2 regions of the Streptomyces sp. NPDC048479 genome follow, and region 1 is predicted to be linked to the other one. Evidence: riboswitches for the same ligand, from Rfam matches in the RefSeq annotation. Region 1 holds a riboswitch; the other holds the start of a gene.
What was found. Region 1 has a riboswitch for glycine ahead of gcvT (glycine cleavage system aminomethyltransferase GcvT). Riboswitches for the same ligand answer to the same signal wherever they lie in the genome.

Region 2: linked by a shared signal. The riboswitch ahead of gcvP (aminomethyl-transferring glycine dehydrogenase) and the one ahead of gcvT (glycine cleavage system aminomethyltransferase GcvT) in region 1 are both predicted to bind glycine.

Annotation. Positions count from the first base shown of each region.
Region 1 is NZ_JBEZKA010000006.1:267,650-277,257, forward strand. It holds gene AB0D12_RS12565 (L-serine ammonia-lyase) at 1-362, opposite strand, end outside; gene glyA (serine hydroxymethyltransferase) at 518-1,780, opposite strand; gene gcvH (glycine cleavage system protein GcvH) at 1,804-2,181, opposite strand; gene gcvT (glycine cleavage system aminomethyltransferase GcvT) at 2,240-3,364, opposite strand; glycine riboswitch at 3,513-3,610, opposite strand; gene AB0D12_RS12585 (AAA family ATPase) at 3,793-4,461, shown strand; gene AB0D12_RS12590 (enhanced serine sensitivity protein SseB) at 4,600-5,370, shown strand; gene AB0D12_RS12595 (enhanced serine sensitivity protein SseB C-terminal domain-containing protein) at 5,495-6,286, shown strand; gene AB0D12_RS12600 (ABC transporter permease) at 6,731-7,729, shown strand; gene AB0D12_RS12605 (ABC transporter substrate-binding protein) at 7,837-9,608, shown strand, end outside.
Region 2 is NZ_JBEZKA010000056.1:11,831-16,062, forward strand. It holds gene gcvP (aminomethyl-transferring glycine dehydrogenase) at 1-2,768, opposite strand, end outside; glycine riboswitch at 2,946-3,043, opposite strand; gene AB0D12_RS39360 (PRC-barrel domain-containing protein) at 3,146-3,625, shown strand; partial or broken gene AB0D12_RS39365 (DNA polymerase IV) at 3,583-4,232, opposite strand, start outside.

The DNA of each region.
Region 1 (9,608 bases):
AGCGCCTTGCGGCGGTGCAGGATCAGATCCTTGTCGAAGTCGAAGTCGATCTCGTGCATACCGAGCAGATTGATCCGGCGGCCGGTGCGGATGCGCTCGACCTGGGCGTCCGCGGTCTCGACGTCGACGGTACGGGGAGAGTTGCCCTCAAGGCCGAGCAGGACGGCCTTCGGGGTGCCGTGGCCGTGGCCGGTCGCGCCCAGCGAACCGAAGAGCTCGGCGCGTACGGCGGCGGTGTGGGCCATCAGGCCCTCGTTCTTGAGTCGCCGCGCGAACAGGGCGGCCGCGCGCATCGGGCCGACCGTATGGGAGCTGGACGGGCCTATGCCGATCGAGAACAGGTCGAAGACCGAGATGGCCACGGAAGACTCCTAGAGGGGTTGGTAGACGCCGTTGTCTGCCGAGGTGGTGCAGAGGGCGGTGCGAGGGCGATACCAAGGCGGTACCTGGTGCGGGGCACCGCACGCACAGTCCAGTGTGCGCGGTGCCCCGTCGGTTCGAGCAAAAGCGTACGTAATTACTTCAGGCCAGGGTAAAGCGGGTGCTTCGCGGCCAGGGCCGAGACCCGGGCGCTCAGCGCCTCCGTGTCGTAGGACGGCTTCAGCGCCTCGGCGATGATGTCGGCGACCTCACGGAAGTCCTCGTCCTGGAAACCGCGGGTGGCCAGCGCCGGGGTGCCGATCCGCAGACCCGAGGTGACCATCGGCGGCCGCGGGTCGTTCGGGATCGCGTTGCGGTTGACCGTGATGCCCACCTCGTGGAGGCGGTCCTCGGCCTGCTGGCCGTCCAGCTCGGAGTTGCGCAGGTCGACCAGGACCAGGTGCACATCCGTACCGCCGGACAGGACGGAGACGCCGTGCTCGGTCACATCGGCCTGGACGAGACGCTCGGCGAGGATACGGGCGCCGTTCAGCGTGCGCTGCTGGCGCTCCTTGAACTCCTCGGTCGCCGCGACCTTGAAGGAGACCGCCTTCGCCGCGATGACGTGCTCCAGCGGACCGCCCTGCTGGCCGGGGAAGACCGCGGAGTTGATCTTCTTGGCGAGCTCCTGCGTCGACAGGATCACACCGCCGCGCGGACCGCCGAGGGTCTTGTGCGTGGTGGTGGTGACGACATGGGCGTGCGGCACCGGGTTCGGGTGCAGACCGGCGGCGACGAGGCCCGCGAAGTGGGCCATGTCGACCATGAGGTACGCGCCGACCTCGTCCGCGATCCGACGGAAGGCCGCGAAATCCAGCTGGCGCGGGTACGCGGACCAGCCGGCGATGATCAGCTTCGGACGGGACTCCTTGGCGAGGCGCTCGACCTCGGCCATGTCGACCTGGCCGGTCTCGTTGTCCACGTGGTACGCGACCACGTTGTACAGCTTGCCGGAGAAGTTGATCTTCATGCCGTGGGTGAGGTGCCCGCCGTGGGCGAGGTTCAGACCCATGATCGTGTCGCCCGGCTTCAGCAGCGCGAACATCGCGGCCGCGTTCGCCTGGGCGCCCGAGTGCGGCTGGACGTTGGCGTGCTCGGCGCCGAAGAGCGCCTTGATGCGGTCGATCGCGATCTGCTCGACGACATCGACGTGCTCGCAGCCGCCGTAGTAGCGGCGGCCCGGGTAGCCCTCGGCGTACTTGTTGGTGAGGACGGAGCCCTGCGCCTCCATGACCGCGACCGGAGCGAAGTTCTCCGAGGCGATCATCTCGAGGGTGGACTGCTGGCGGTGGAGCTCGGCGTCGACAGCGGCGGCGACGTCCGGGTCCAGCTCGTGGAGAGGGGCGTTGAGAAGCGACATCTCGATCCCTGTCGTGGTCGTGGTCAGTTGCCGGAGAACTCGGTGTACTCGTCGGCGGAGAGCAGGTCCTTCGGCTCCTCGCTGACGCGCACCTTGAAGAGCCAGCCGCCCTCGAAGGGGGCGGAGTTCACCAGCGACGGGTCATTGACGACGTCCTCGTTGGCCTCGGTGACCTCACCGCTGACCGGGGAGTACAGGTCGCTTACGGACTTGGTCGACTCCAGCTCACCGCAGGTCTCGCCCGCGGTCACCGTGTCACCGACCTCGGGGAGCTGGACGTACACCACATCGCCGAGCGCGTTCGCCGCGTGCTCCGTGATGCCGACCGTCGACACGCCGTCCTCGGCGGCCGACAGCCACTCGTGCTCCTTGCTGAAGCGCAGCTGCTGGGGGTTGCTCATGGCCTGAATTCTCCTGTACGCGGGGGAGTGCTGGTGAACGGAGTGAAGGTGCGGACGATCACTTCTGGCGCTTGTAGAACGGCAGCGCGACGACCTCGTACGGCTCGTGGGTGCCGCGGATGTCGACGCCGACGCCCTCGCGGCCCGGCGCGGCGTGCGCCGCGTCCACGTACGCGATGGCGATCGGCTTGCCCAGGGTCGGGGAGGGCGCACCGGAGGTGACCACGCCGATGACCTGGCCGCCTGCGACCACGGAGAAGCCGGCGCGCGGGACCCGGCGGCCCTCGGCGATCAGGCCGACGAGTTTGCGCGGCGGGTTGGCCTCGGCGCGCGCGGCGGCGGCCTCGAGTGCCTCGCGGCCGACGAAACGCCCGTCGTTCGTGGTCTTCTCGAACTTCACGACCCGGCCGAGGCCCGCGTCGAACGGGGTCAGCGCGGTGGTCAGCTCATGCCCGTACAGCGGCATGCCCGCCTCCAGGCGGAGCGTGTCGCGGCAGGACAGACCGGCCGGGACGAGACCGACGGGCGCGCCCGCCTCGGTCAGCGACTGCCAGAGCTTCTCGGCGTACTGCGGCTCGACGAAGAGCTCGAAGCCGTCCTCGCCGGTGTAGCCGGTACGGGCGATCAGCGCCGGGACGCCGGCGACCGTGCCGGGCAGGCCCGCGTAGTACTTCAGGCCGTCCAGGTCGGCGTCGGTCAGCGACTTGAGGATGCCGGGGGACTCCGGGCCCTGGACGGCGATGAGCGCGTACGCGTCGCGGTCGTCCCGCACCTCGGCGTCGTAGCCCTCGGCGCGGGCGGTCAGCGCGTCCAGCACCACCTGGGCGTTGCCCGCGTTGGCGACGACCATGTACTCCGTCTCGCCGAGGCGGTAGACGATCAGGTCGTCGAGGATCCCGCCGTCCTCCTGGCAGATCATGGTGTATCGGGCGCGGCCGACGGCCACTCCGCCGATGTTGCCGACCAGCGCGAAGTCGAGGAGATCGGCGGCGCGCGCTCCGGTGACGGTGATCTCGCCCATGTGCGAGAGGTCGAAGAGACCGGCCTTGGTGCGTACGGCGTTGTGCTCGTCGCGCTCACTGCCGTACCGCAGCGGCATGTCCCAGCCCGCGAAGTCGGTCATGGTCGCGCCCAGCGAGCGGTGCAGGGCGTCGAGGGCGGTCAGACGGGGGACGTTGCTCATAGATGTGGCTCCCAGGGCAGGCCGGCGAGGACAATCCTCCCCATCTGTCATCGGAACCTGAGAGGTTCGTCGCGACCACGCGTATTGATGGTCGTGACTTGCACCTTGGGTGGAGCCACTCGACAGCGGCTCGCTTTTCAGATCTGCCTCATCACACGCGGTACGGGGCCTGAGAGATTCAAGGGAGGGACTTGCTCCTTCGGCGCCCGGCGCACACAGTGGCCAGGACTCTCCCGCGTGGATTCAAGCGGCCGGTATGCAGTTGGCGCGCACATCATTGCACGCATCGCGGCAGAGTGGTGCGTACGGTCCGGAACGCGGCCGCGCCTGCCCGCAGTGGCCCGCAGCTGCAAATAGGTTGTGTCGCATTACCAACTCTTTACACTTCATGGGCAAGGGTGAGGGTGACCCGACATGGGGGGAGGGTGATGACGTTGCAGCGGCCCGGTGTCTTCGCGACGACCGCGGGGGTGCCCGCCCGGCCGGAGAGCTCCGCTCGGGAACGACTCGGGGCTCCCACAGCCGTACTGCGCGACCTGAGAGACCGCTCGGGGCGCAGTCCGCGCAGCCTGGTCTTCGACGCCGGTGATGTGGTGGTCGTCTCCGGCCTGCCCGGCAGCGGAAAGTCCACGTTGATCCGGCGCGCGGCGCGCAGTCGCGGCATCGACTCGCAGGACACCCGGGACCGGTGGGACGCCCGGATGCCGCGGCTGCTGCCGTACGCCGTGTACCGCCCGCTCGTGCGGATCGCCCACTACGCCGGGCTGCGGCGGGCGCTGCGCTCCGGCGAGAGTGTCGTCGTCCATGACTGCGGTACGCAGGCCTGGGTGCGGCGCTGGCTGGCCCGCGAGGCGCGCCGCCGCGGGAGCGGTCTCCATCTGGTCCTGCTCGACGTCACGCCCGAGGTCGCCAGACAGGGGCAGCGCGAGCGGGGCCGCGGTGTGTCCGGGTACGCCTTCGCCCGGCACCGGCGCGCGGTCGGGCATCTGATCGGCGACGCGGAGGCGGGCCGGCTGCCGGCGGGCTGCGCCTCGGCCGTGCTGCTGGACCGGGACGCGGCAGGGGTGCTGGGGCGGGTCGGCTTCGAGAAGCCATAGGGCGGCGCGCGCTGAAGTTCAGTCCCTCCGGCGATTGAGGAGCGGGGTCCGGGGCGGAGCCCCCGGTTCATGTCCGTCGGTCCGCGGCGTTAGGGTCGTGGCGCGCAGCCGTGGAAGCCCGGGGGAGAAGGACCGCACATGGAGACACCGGAGCAGGCCCATCCGTATCCAGCTTTCGGCTGGCCGGGTAACGAGCTGGAAGAGGTGCTCGCCGCCTCGCTCGGCAACCCCTCCGCCGGGGGCCGTCTCGTCGAGGTGCTCGGCCGCAGCCATATATGGGTGCCGCTGCCCAACGGCGGCGGAGCCGACAGCCCCGATCTCGATCTGCCCACGATGGAGATCGATGGCGCTCCCTATGTCCCGGTCTTCAGCTCCGAGCAGCAGTACCTGCAGTGCGTCGGCAGCCATATCTCCTTCACCGTCGCGCCCGCCCGGGAATTCGCCCGCGGGCTGCCTCCGCAGCTCGGTATCGCCGTGAACCCCGGTGGTGCGGTCGGCGCCCCGCTGCCACCGCCCGCGGTCGCCGAGCTGTGCCGGGTGGGACGTACACCGCTGGACGGACCCGCGAGCGGCGGCCGGGTGCGGCTCTTCGAGCCCGACTGGCAGGAGGAGCCGGTCGACTTCCTCGCCGCCGCGGCCGGGGAGTTCGAGGCCTCCGGTGTCGTCCTCACCGCCCGCCGTGCGCTCGCCTCCGTCGAGGGCGACCCGCCGACCCTCTTCATCGGTGTCCAGCTCTCCTCCTGGGAGGCCGCCGAGCGCAATGCCCCGATGGACGCGCTCGGCCGGGCACTCGGCCGGGTCCAGGTGGGCTGGCCGGTCAATCTCGTACTGCTGGATGTTGCCCAGGACCCTGTCGGCGCATGGATGCTGGAGCGGGTGCGGCCCTTCTACGAACGGCAGCACGTGTAGTCGTCAAGTCGGTGTCAGGACTGCCGATTAAGCTGGTTTGATGGCCTTACCGCAGCACTTGTGTGCCCGGGGCGGCTGTGCTGTTGCTGCATCGAAGAGGCATCGAAGAGGGGCGGAACCCAGGGTGAGTGCGTCAGGCACCGCGGCGGCCGGGCAGGTCGAGCACATGCTGCGCCAGGTGACTCCCGGACGCTACGACGCGTACGAGGCGCTGCTGCACGCCATCGCAGACCCGTCGAACGGCCAGATCTGGATGCTGCTCTGGCACGGCCAGGCCGGATCGCCCGATGCCCAGTACGGGAACATGGAGGTCGACGGCGTCGGCTACGCGCCGTGCGTCACCTCCGCCCAGGAGCTCTCCGTCTCCAGCTGGAACCGTGCCCACGAGGTGGTCAGCGGCCGTGACATCGCCCGCTCGCTGTACCCGGACCGCTGGGGCATCTGGCTCAACCCGCACGCGCCGGGCGGCGGCGTCGGCATCCCCTGGCTCGATCTCCGCCGGATCGCCACCGGCCTCGACCGGATGCCCGCAGGACCGCTGCGACTGTCCGAACCGGCCATCGAGCTCCCGCACTTCTACGGCCTGCTCGCTCAGAACGCCCACCGCACGTCCGCGATCCGCTCGCTGCGCCGCGCGTGGGTGCAGCCCGCGCTCGGCGCTCCGTATCTCGCCATCGGTCTCGATCTGTACGACACGAGCAGGCAGTCCGTGGACACGGTGCGCGCGATGATGCAGCAGTCGATCGCCGCGGTCCCGGACGGGCTGCCGGTCTCCACCGTCGCGATGTCCGACGAGTACGACCCGGTCACGATGTGGCTGCGGGCCAACGCCCGCCCGTTCTACGACCGCGATGCCCATGCCGGCGGCGCACCGGCCGGCGGGGGCTACGGCTATCCGCCGCCGGTCGGCCACTGAGCCGGCCACTGAGCCGGCCGCAACAGCACAACTGACGGCCTGACCTGTCTATTTCCATGCCCCACGCCGATGTTCGGGGTGGGATTGTGCGCTCTCGAGGCTTCGAATGCCTTGCAATCGAAGAGCGGCTAACGTCCGCATGGCGGTGTATCGGTCAACTTTCGCCCCATATGCGGTATTTGACGTTCCGCTCAGTCGGTGGCTCCGTCCGTATAACGGAAACCCCCTCGCCTCATCACGTTTGAGCAACCATTCCCCGAGGGGGCTGGCGGGTGATCGCAGCGGCGTTGAAGACTCCCCGCATCAAGGACCCTTCGGTCCTGTGTACGACCTGCTTCTTCAAGCATTCCTCGCAATACACACAACTGCACCACTGAGTGAACGAAGCCGCTACAGCGGCGGGCATGGGTCGGTCACCACCGGCCGAGAGGGGTCCCCACCACGATGACGGCACCACTGCACGACACGAGCGCGGCCGAAACCGCTGCCGTCGATGTCGCCGCCGATGTCCCGCAGAAGGCCATCGAGGGGCGGTCGCCCTGGAAGATCGCCTGGATCCGGTTGAAGCGTGACAAGGTCGCACTTGTCGGCGGTTTCGTGGTGCTCCTCCTGATCGTGGTCGCGATATTCGCTCCACTGATCGTGAGCCTGCTCGGCCACCCGCCGGAGGAACTCCACGAGGATGCGATCGACCCGCTGCTGGGCACCCCGATCGGTGACTGGGGCGGCATCAATTCCGACTTTCTTTTCGGAGTTGAGCCGGTCAACGGCAGGGACGTTTTCAGCCGAGTCGTCTACGGCGCGCGCATCTCGCTTCTCGTCGCCTTCCTCTCCGCCTTCGTCGCGGTCAGCCTGGGCACCGTCTTCGGTGTCATCGCCGGCTACTTCGGGGGCTGGATCGACGCGGCGATCAGCCGGGTGATGGACCTGCTGCTGGCCTTCCCGCAGCTGCTCTTCATCATCGCCCTGATCTCTGTCGTCCCGAACGAACTCTGGGGCTTCTCCGGTTCGGGTCTGCGGATCGCGGTCCTCGTCCTGGTGATCGGCTTCTTCGGCTGGCCGTACATCGGCCGGATCGTGCGCGGGCAGACGCTCTCGCTGCGTGAGCGGGAATACGTCGAAGCGGCTCGCAGCCTCGGTGCGGGACGTGCGTACATTCTCTTCCGGGAGCTGCTGCCCAACCTGGTGGCCCCGATCACCGTCTACACGACGCTGATGATCCCCACCAACGTCCTGACGGAAGCCGCACTGAGCTTCCTCGGCGTTGGCGTCAAGCCGCCCACCCCGTCGTGGGGCGAGATGCTCTCGACGGCCGTGCGCACCTACGAGGACGATCCGCTGTTCATGATCATCCCGGGCCTGGCGATCTTCGTCACCGTGTTGGCCTTCAATCTCTTCGGCGACGGCGTACGAGATGCGCTGGACCCGAAGGGTTCCCGCTGACCCCCACACGTCCCTGCGGACACACCGCCCCTGCCGAAGCCGTCAGGAGCAATAGCCCAGAACCACGACCCTCGAGGGCCGTGACTACTACGGAGGTTGCGAGCATCGTGACAACCAATCGCACGTCGAACCGCAGGCTTGCCGCAGGCACGGCTGTCGTGCTCGCGGCCCTGCTGACCACCACGGCCTGTGGCGGCAAGGACGACAAGAAGGACGGCGCCGGTGCGCCCGGCTTCAACGCCGGCATCGGCAAGGTCGCCAACGCGTCCGACACCAAGGGCGGCACGCTGAAATACGTCGGCACGCAGGACGCCGACTCGTGGGACCCGCAGCGCGGTTACTACGGCTTCATGTGGGACTTCGCCCGCTACTACACCCGTCAGCTCGTCAGCTTCAAGGCGGCGCCGGGCCAGGCCAGCACCGAGCTCGTCCCGGACCTCGCGACCGCGAAGGCCGAGATCTCGGACGGCGGCAAGACCTACAAGTACACCCTGAAGGATGGCGTGACCTGGGAGGACGGCACGCCCATCACTTCGCAGGACATCAAGTACGGCATCGAGCGCACCTGGGCCCAGGACGTCATCTCCGGCGGCCCGGTCTACCTGATGCAGGTGCTCGACCCGAAGACCGAGTACAAGGGTCCGTACAAGGACAAGGCCGCGGACAAGCTCGGCCTGAAGGCGATCGAGACGCCGGACGCGAAGACCATCGTCTTCAAGCTGCCGAAGCCGAACGGTGACTTCGAGCAGATGCTCGCCATGCCGGCCGCCTCTCCGGTGAAGAAGGAGAAGGACACCGCCTCCAAGTACGGCCTGAAGCCCTTCTCCAGCGGCCCGTACAAGATCGACTCGTACGCGCCGAACAAGTCGATGTCGCTGTCCCGCAACACCAACTGGAAGCCCGCCTCGGACACCATCCGCAAGGCGCTTCCGGACAAGGTCACGGTCACCTTCATGACCAACGCGGACGACATGGACAAGCGCCTGCTCAAGGGTGACTTCGACATCGACATCAACGCGACCGGCATCGGCCAGGCGGCCCGCACCACGGCTCTGCGCAAGCACAAGGACAACCTCGACAACGGCCAGACCGGCTTCATCCGCTACGCGGTCTTCCCGCAGACGGTCAAGCCGTTCGACAACGTCGAGTGCCGCAAGGCAGTCATCTACGCCGCCGACAAGAAGTCGCTGCAGACCGCCCGTGGCGGCCCGCAGGCCGGTGGCGACGTCGCTCCGAACATGCTCCCCGCGGGCATCAAGGGTTCGGACCCCACGTACGACCCGTACGAGGTCCTCAAGAACGACAGCAAGCCGAACGTCGCGAAGGCCAAGGCGGCGCTGAAGGCCTGTGGCCAGCCGAACGGCTTCAAGACCACCATCGCGGTGCGTAACAACAAGCCGGTCGAGGTCGCCACGGCCGTCTCGCTGCAGAACGCGCTGAAGCAGGTCGGCATCGACGCCCAGGTCGACCAGTTCGACGGTGCCCAGACGTCCGGCATCATCGGTTCGCCGAAGGTCGTGAAGGACAAGGGCTACGGCATCATCATCATGGGCTGGGGCGCGGACTTCCCGACCGGCCAGGGCTTCTCGCAGCCGCTGGTCGACGGCCGGTTCATCCTGCAGAGCGGTAACAACAACTTCTCCGAGCTGAACGACCCCGCGGTCAACAAGCTCTTCGACCAGGCCATCGCCGAGACCGACCCGGCCAAGGCCGGCGAGATCTACAAGCAGATGAACCAGAAGGTCTCCGAGGCCGCTGTCTACCTGCCCTTCGTCTACGACAAGACGATCACCTGGCGCAGCAGCCGTCTGACCAACGCCTACACGGCCGACGCCTACAACGGCCGCTACGACTACGCCTCGCTCGGCGTCGTCAAGTA
Region 2 (4,232 bases), on a different contig from region 1:
AAGACGGCCTCGTCCCGGCTGTAGGCGTGCTCCCACTCCCCGCCGAGCGCGGCCGCCGTGTGCGGGGCGTTGCGCAGCGGGTTGTCCTCCGCGGGCCACTCGCCCGAGGCGACCTTCTCGATCTCGCCGCGGATCGCGATCATAGTGTCGCAGAAGCGGTCGATCTCGTTCAGGTCCTCGCTCTCGGTCGGCTCGATCATCAGCGTGCCGGCCACCGGGAAGGACATCGTCGGCGCGTGGAAGCCGTAGTCGATCAGGCGCTTGGCGATGTCGTCGACGCTGACGCCGGTCGCCTTCGACAGCGGCCGCAGGTCCACGATGCACTCGTGCGCGACCAGTCCGGCCGGGCCCGTGTAGAGCACCGGGTAGTGCGGCTCCAGGCGCTTGGCGATGTAGTTGGCCGCGAGCACGGCGACCTGCGTCGCGCGCTTGAGGCCCTCGCCACCCATCAGACGTACGTACGCCCAGGAGATCGGCAGGATCCCTGCCGAGCCCCACGGGGCGGCCGAGATCGGTCCTACGCCCGTCTCCGGTCCCGCGGTCGGCTGGAGCGGGTGGTTCGGGAGGTACGGGGCGAGGTGCGCCCGTACACCGACCGGGCCGACGCCAGGACCGCCGCCGCCGTGCGGGATGCAGAAGGTCTTGTGCAGATTGAGGTGCGAGACGTCGCCGCCGAACTTGCCCGGCTTGGCGAGGCCCACGAGCGCGTTGAGGTTGGCGCCGTCGACGTACACCTGGCCGCCGGCGTCGTGCACCTGCGCGCAGATGTCGGCGACGTGCTCCTCGAACACACCATGCGTGGACGGGTAGGTGATCATCAGCACGGACAGCTCGTCGCGGTACTGCTCGATCTTGGCGCGGAGGTCCTCGATGTCCACCTCGCCGTCGTCGGCGGTCTTCACCACGACGACCTTCATGCCCGCCATCACGGCGCTGGCGGCGTTGGTGCCGTGCGCGGAGGACGGGATGAGGCAGATGGTGCGCTGGGTGTCGCCGTTGGCGCGGTGGTACGCGCGTACGGCGAGCAGGCCCGCGAGCTCGCCCTGCGAACCGGCGTTGGGCTGGATGGACACCGCGTCGTACCCGGTGACCTCGGCGAGGCGCTCCTCCAGCTCGCGGATGAGCGTGAGGTACCCGGCGGCCTGCTCGACCGGCGCGAAGGGGTGCATCTGCGCAAACTCCGGCCAGGTCACCGGCTCCATCTCGGTGGTCGCGTTCAGCTTCATGGTGCAGGAGCCGAGCGGGATCATGCCGCGGTCCAGCGCGTAGTCACGGTCGGCGAGCCTGCGCAGGTAGCGCAGCATCGCGGTCTCGGAACGGTGCTGGTGGAAGACGGGGTGCGTGAGGTAGTCGTCGGTCCGCAGCAGAGCCTGGGGCAACGTTTCCCCAGTGGTCGCGTCGAGCGCCTCGATGTCGCCATCGACGCCGAAGGCGGACCAGACGGCGGTCAGCTGTGCACGTCCGGTGGTTTCGTCGCAGGAGATGGAGACCTGGTCACCGTCGACGAGGTGGAGGTTGACCCCGCCCTCGCGTGCGGCGGCGACGACCTCGGCGGCCTTGCCCGGCACCCGGACGGTAACCGTGTCGAAGTAGGAACCGTGCACGACCTCCACTCCGCCGTCCCGCAGTCCCGCCTCGAGCAGCGCCGCATAGCGGTGGGTGCGCTGTGCGATCGACCGCAGGCCCTCCGGACCGTGGTAGACCGCGTACATCCCCGCCATGACGGCGAGCAGCACCTGGGCGGTGCAGATGTTGCTGGTGGCCTTCTCCCGGCGGATGTGCTGCTCCCGGGTCTGCAGCGCGAGCCGGTAGGCCTTGTTGCCGTCCGCGTCCACGGAGACGCCGACGAGTCGGCCCGGCAGGCTGCGGGCGAACTTGTCGCGTACGGCCATGTAGCCGGCGTGCGGGCCGCCGAAGCCCATCGGGACACCGAAGCGCTGAGTGGTGCCGACGGCGATGTCGGCGCCCAGCTTGCCGGGCGAGGTGAGCAGGGTCAGCGCCAGCAGATCGGCGGCGACGGTGACGATCGCACCGAGCTCGTGCGCCTGCTCGACGACGGGCTTGATGTCCCGAACGGCACCGGAGGCGCCCGGGTACTGCAGCAGCACGCCGAAGACGCCGCGCTCGGCGATCTCGGCCGGAATGCCCTCGCTCAGATCCGCGGTGACGACCTCGACGCCGGTCGGCTCGGCGCGGGTCTGGATCACCGCGAGGGTCTGCGGCAGGGCGTCGGCGTCGACCAGGAAGACGCCGTCCTTGACCTTGCCGACCCGGCGGGCGAGCGACATGGCCTCGGCGGCGGCGGTGCCCTCGTCGAGCAGCGAAGCGCCGGAGGTCGGCAGGCCGGTCAGATCGGCCACCATCGTCTGGAAGTTCAGCAGAGCCTCGAGCCGGCCCTGCGAGATCTCCGGCTGGTACGGCGTGTACGCGGTGTACCAGGCCGGGTTCTCCATGACATTGCGCAGGATGACCGGCGGCGTGAAGGTGCCGTAGTACCCGAGGCCGATCATCGGCGCCAGCACCTGATTGCGGTCGGCGAGTGTGCGCAGCTCGGCGAGAACGTCGGCTTCGGTGCGAGCGCCCGGGAGGTTGAGCGCCTCGGCGCTCTTGATCACAGCGGGCACCGCGGCAGCGGTCAGCTCGTCGAGCGAGCCGTAGCCCACCTGCGCGAGCATCTTGGCCTGGGCCTCGACATCGGGCCCGATGTGGCGCTGCTCGAAGGGGGTGCCTCGCTCCAACTGGGAGAGCGGAATGCGGTTGGCGGTCATTAAGGAGGCCTCCTGGTCAGACACGACCTACGAGGGGCACCACGGCGCGGATGCCCGGACGGCCTCCCCCTCTGTCATCTCAACCTGAGAGCTTCACCGGCGCGCACAAGGCACGCCGACTTTCACCGTCGGTGAGAGCGGATGCCGTCCGACGCCCGCCCTGCTTTCCAGAGTGACCTCGTCCGTGCGGTACAGGGGCCTGAGAGATTCCGGGGAGGATTTGCTCCTTCGGCGCCACCGGTACTTTCACCGGAGGACTCTCCCGCACGGGGTCAGCAGCCGTTTGCCAGCGTACCAGCGCGCCCCCTCGCCGATCGCTCGAGTGGCCGATACCACTGATGTGCACTTTTGTAGTATTTAAACAGCAGTTGCGACCTATTGGAGGGACCGTGCAGACCGATATCGATCCGCGCAGCCTGATCGGCCGCAAGGCGTTCGACCGCAGTGGCACCAAGATCGGGACTGTGGACGAGGTGTATCTGGACGATGCGACAGGGGCGCCCGAGTGGGCGGCCGTGCGCACGGGCCTCTTCAGCCGGGACGCCTTCGTCCCGCTCGAGCCCAGCAAGGTCGTCGACGACACCCTGCACGTCCCGTACGAGCGCGCGCTGATCAAGGATGCCCCCGACTTCGGCGTCGGCCGCCATCTCTCCCCCGAGCAGGAGCTCCAGCTGTACCACCACTACGGACTCGAACTCTCCGAGCCTCCCGAGACGCCCGCTGCCTCCTCCGACCCCTCCGACCCCTCGGACCCCTCAGCCCCGTCCGCCCCCTCCGACGGGGAGTCCGGCTCCCGCCGCGGCCCCGGCTCCCGCCCCGACCGGGACTTCGGCCGACTGGCGGGCCGGGAGGACTGACCGGCGGCGTCCGCTGCCGGTGGCAGCGCCACCAGCGGCAGCGGATCGCCCGGCCCCAGATCCGGGTCGTCCACCATGAACGTGCGCACCCGCCCCGGCCGCCGCGACCCCGGCTCCTCGAACCGCACCGTGACCCGCCCCACCCCGCTGCCCTGCACCCACCCCGCCCCGTACTCGGCATGCCGTACGTCGTGCCCGGCCAGCCAGCGCCGCTCGGCGGGCGCCTCCGACTCCGCACCCGCTGCGCCGGCTGCTTCGTCGGCCTCGTGCGACTCCGGGTCGCCGTCCGCATCCGCGGCCTCGGCCCGCTCACCGGCGGCAGCCTGGGCGAACAGATCCTCCTGCGTGTAGTCCGCGAGCCCGGTCACGCCCACCCCCAGCAGCCGCACCCCGCCCGTGGTGTCCACGGCCTCCAGCAGCCGCCCGGCGGCCTCCCGCACCACCCCGGGGTCGTCCGTCGGCCCGCGCAGCGTCTCCGAGCGCGTCAGCGTCGAAAAGTCGTACCGCCGCACCTTCAGCACGATGGTCCGCCCCGAGTGCCCGGACGACCGCAGCCGCTGCACACACCGCTCGGCGAGCCGCTCCACCTCGATCCGGACCCGCACCC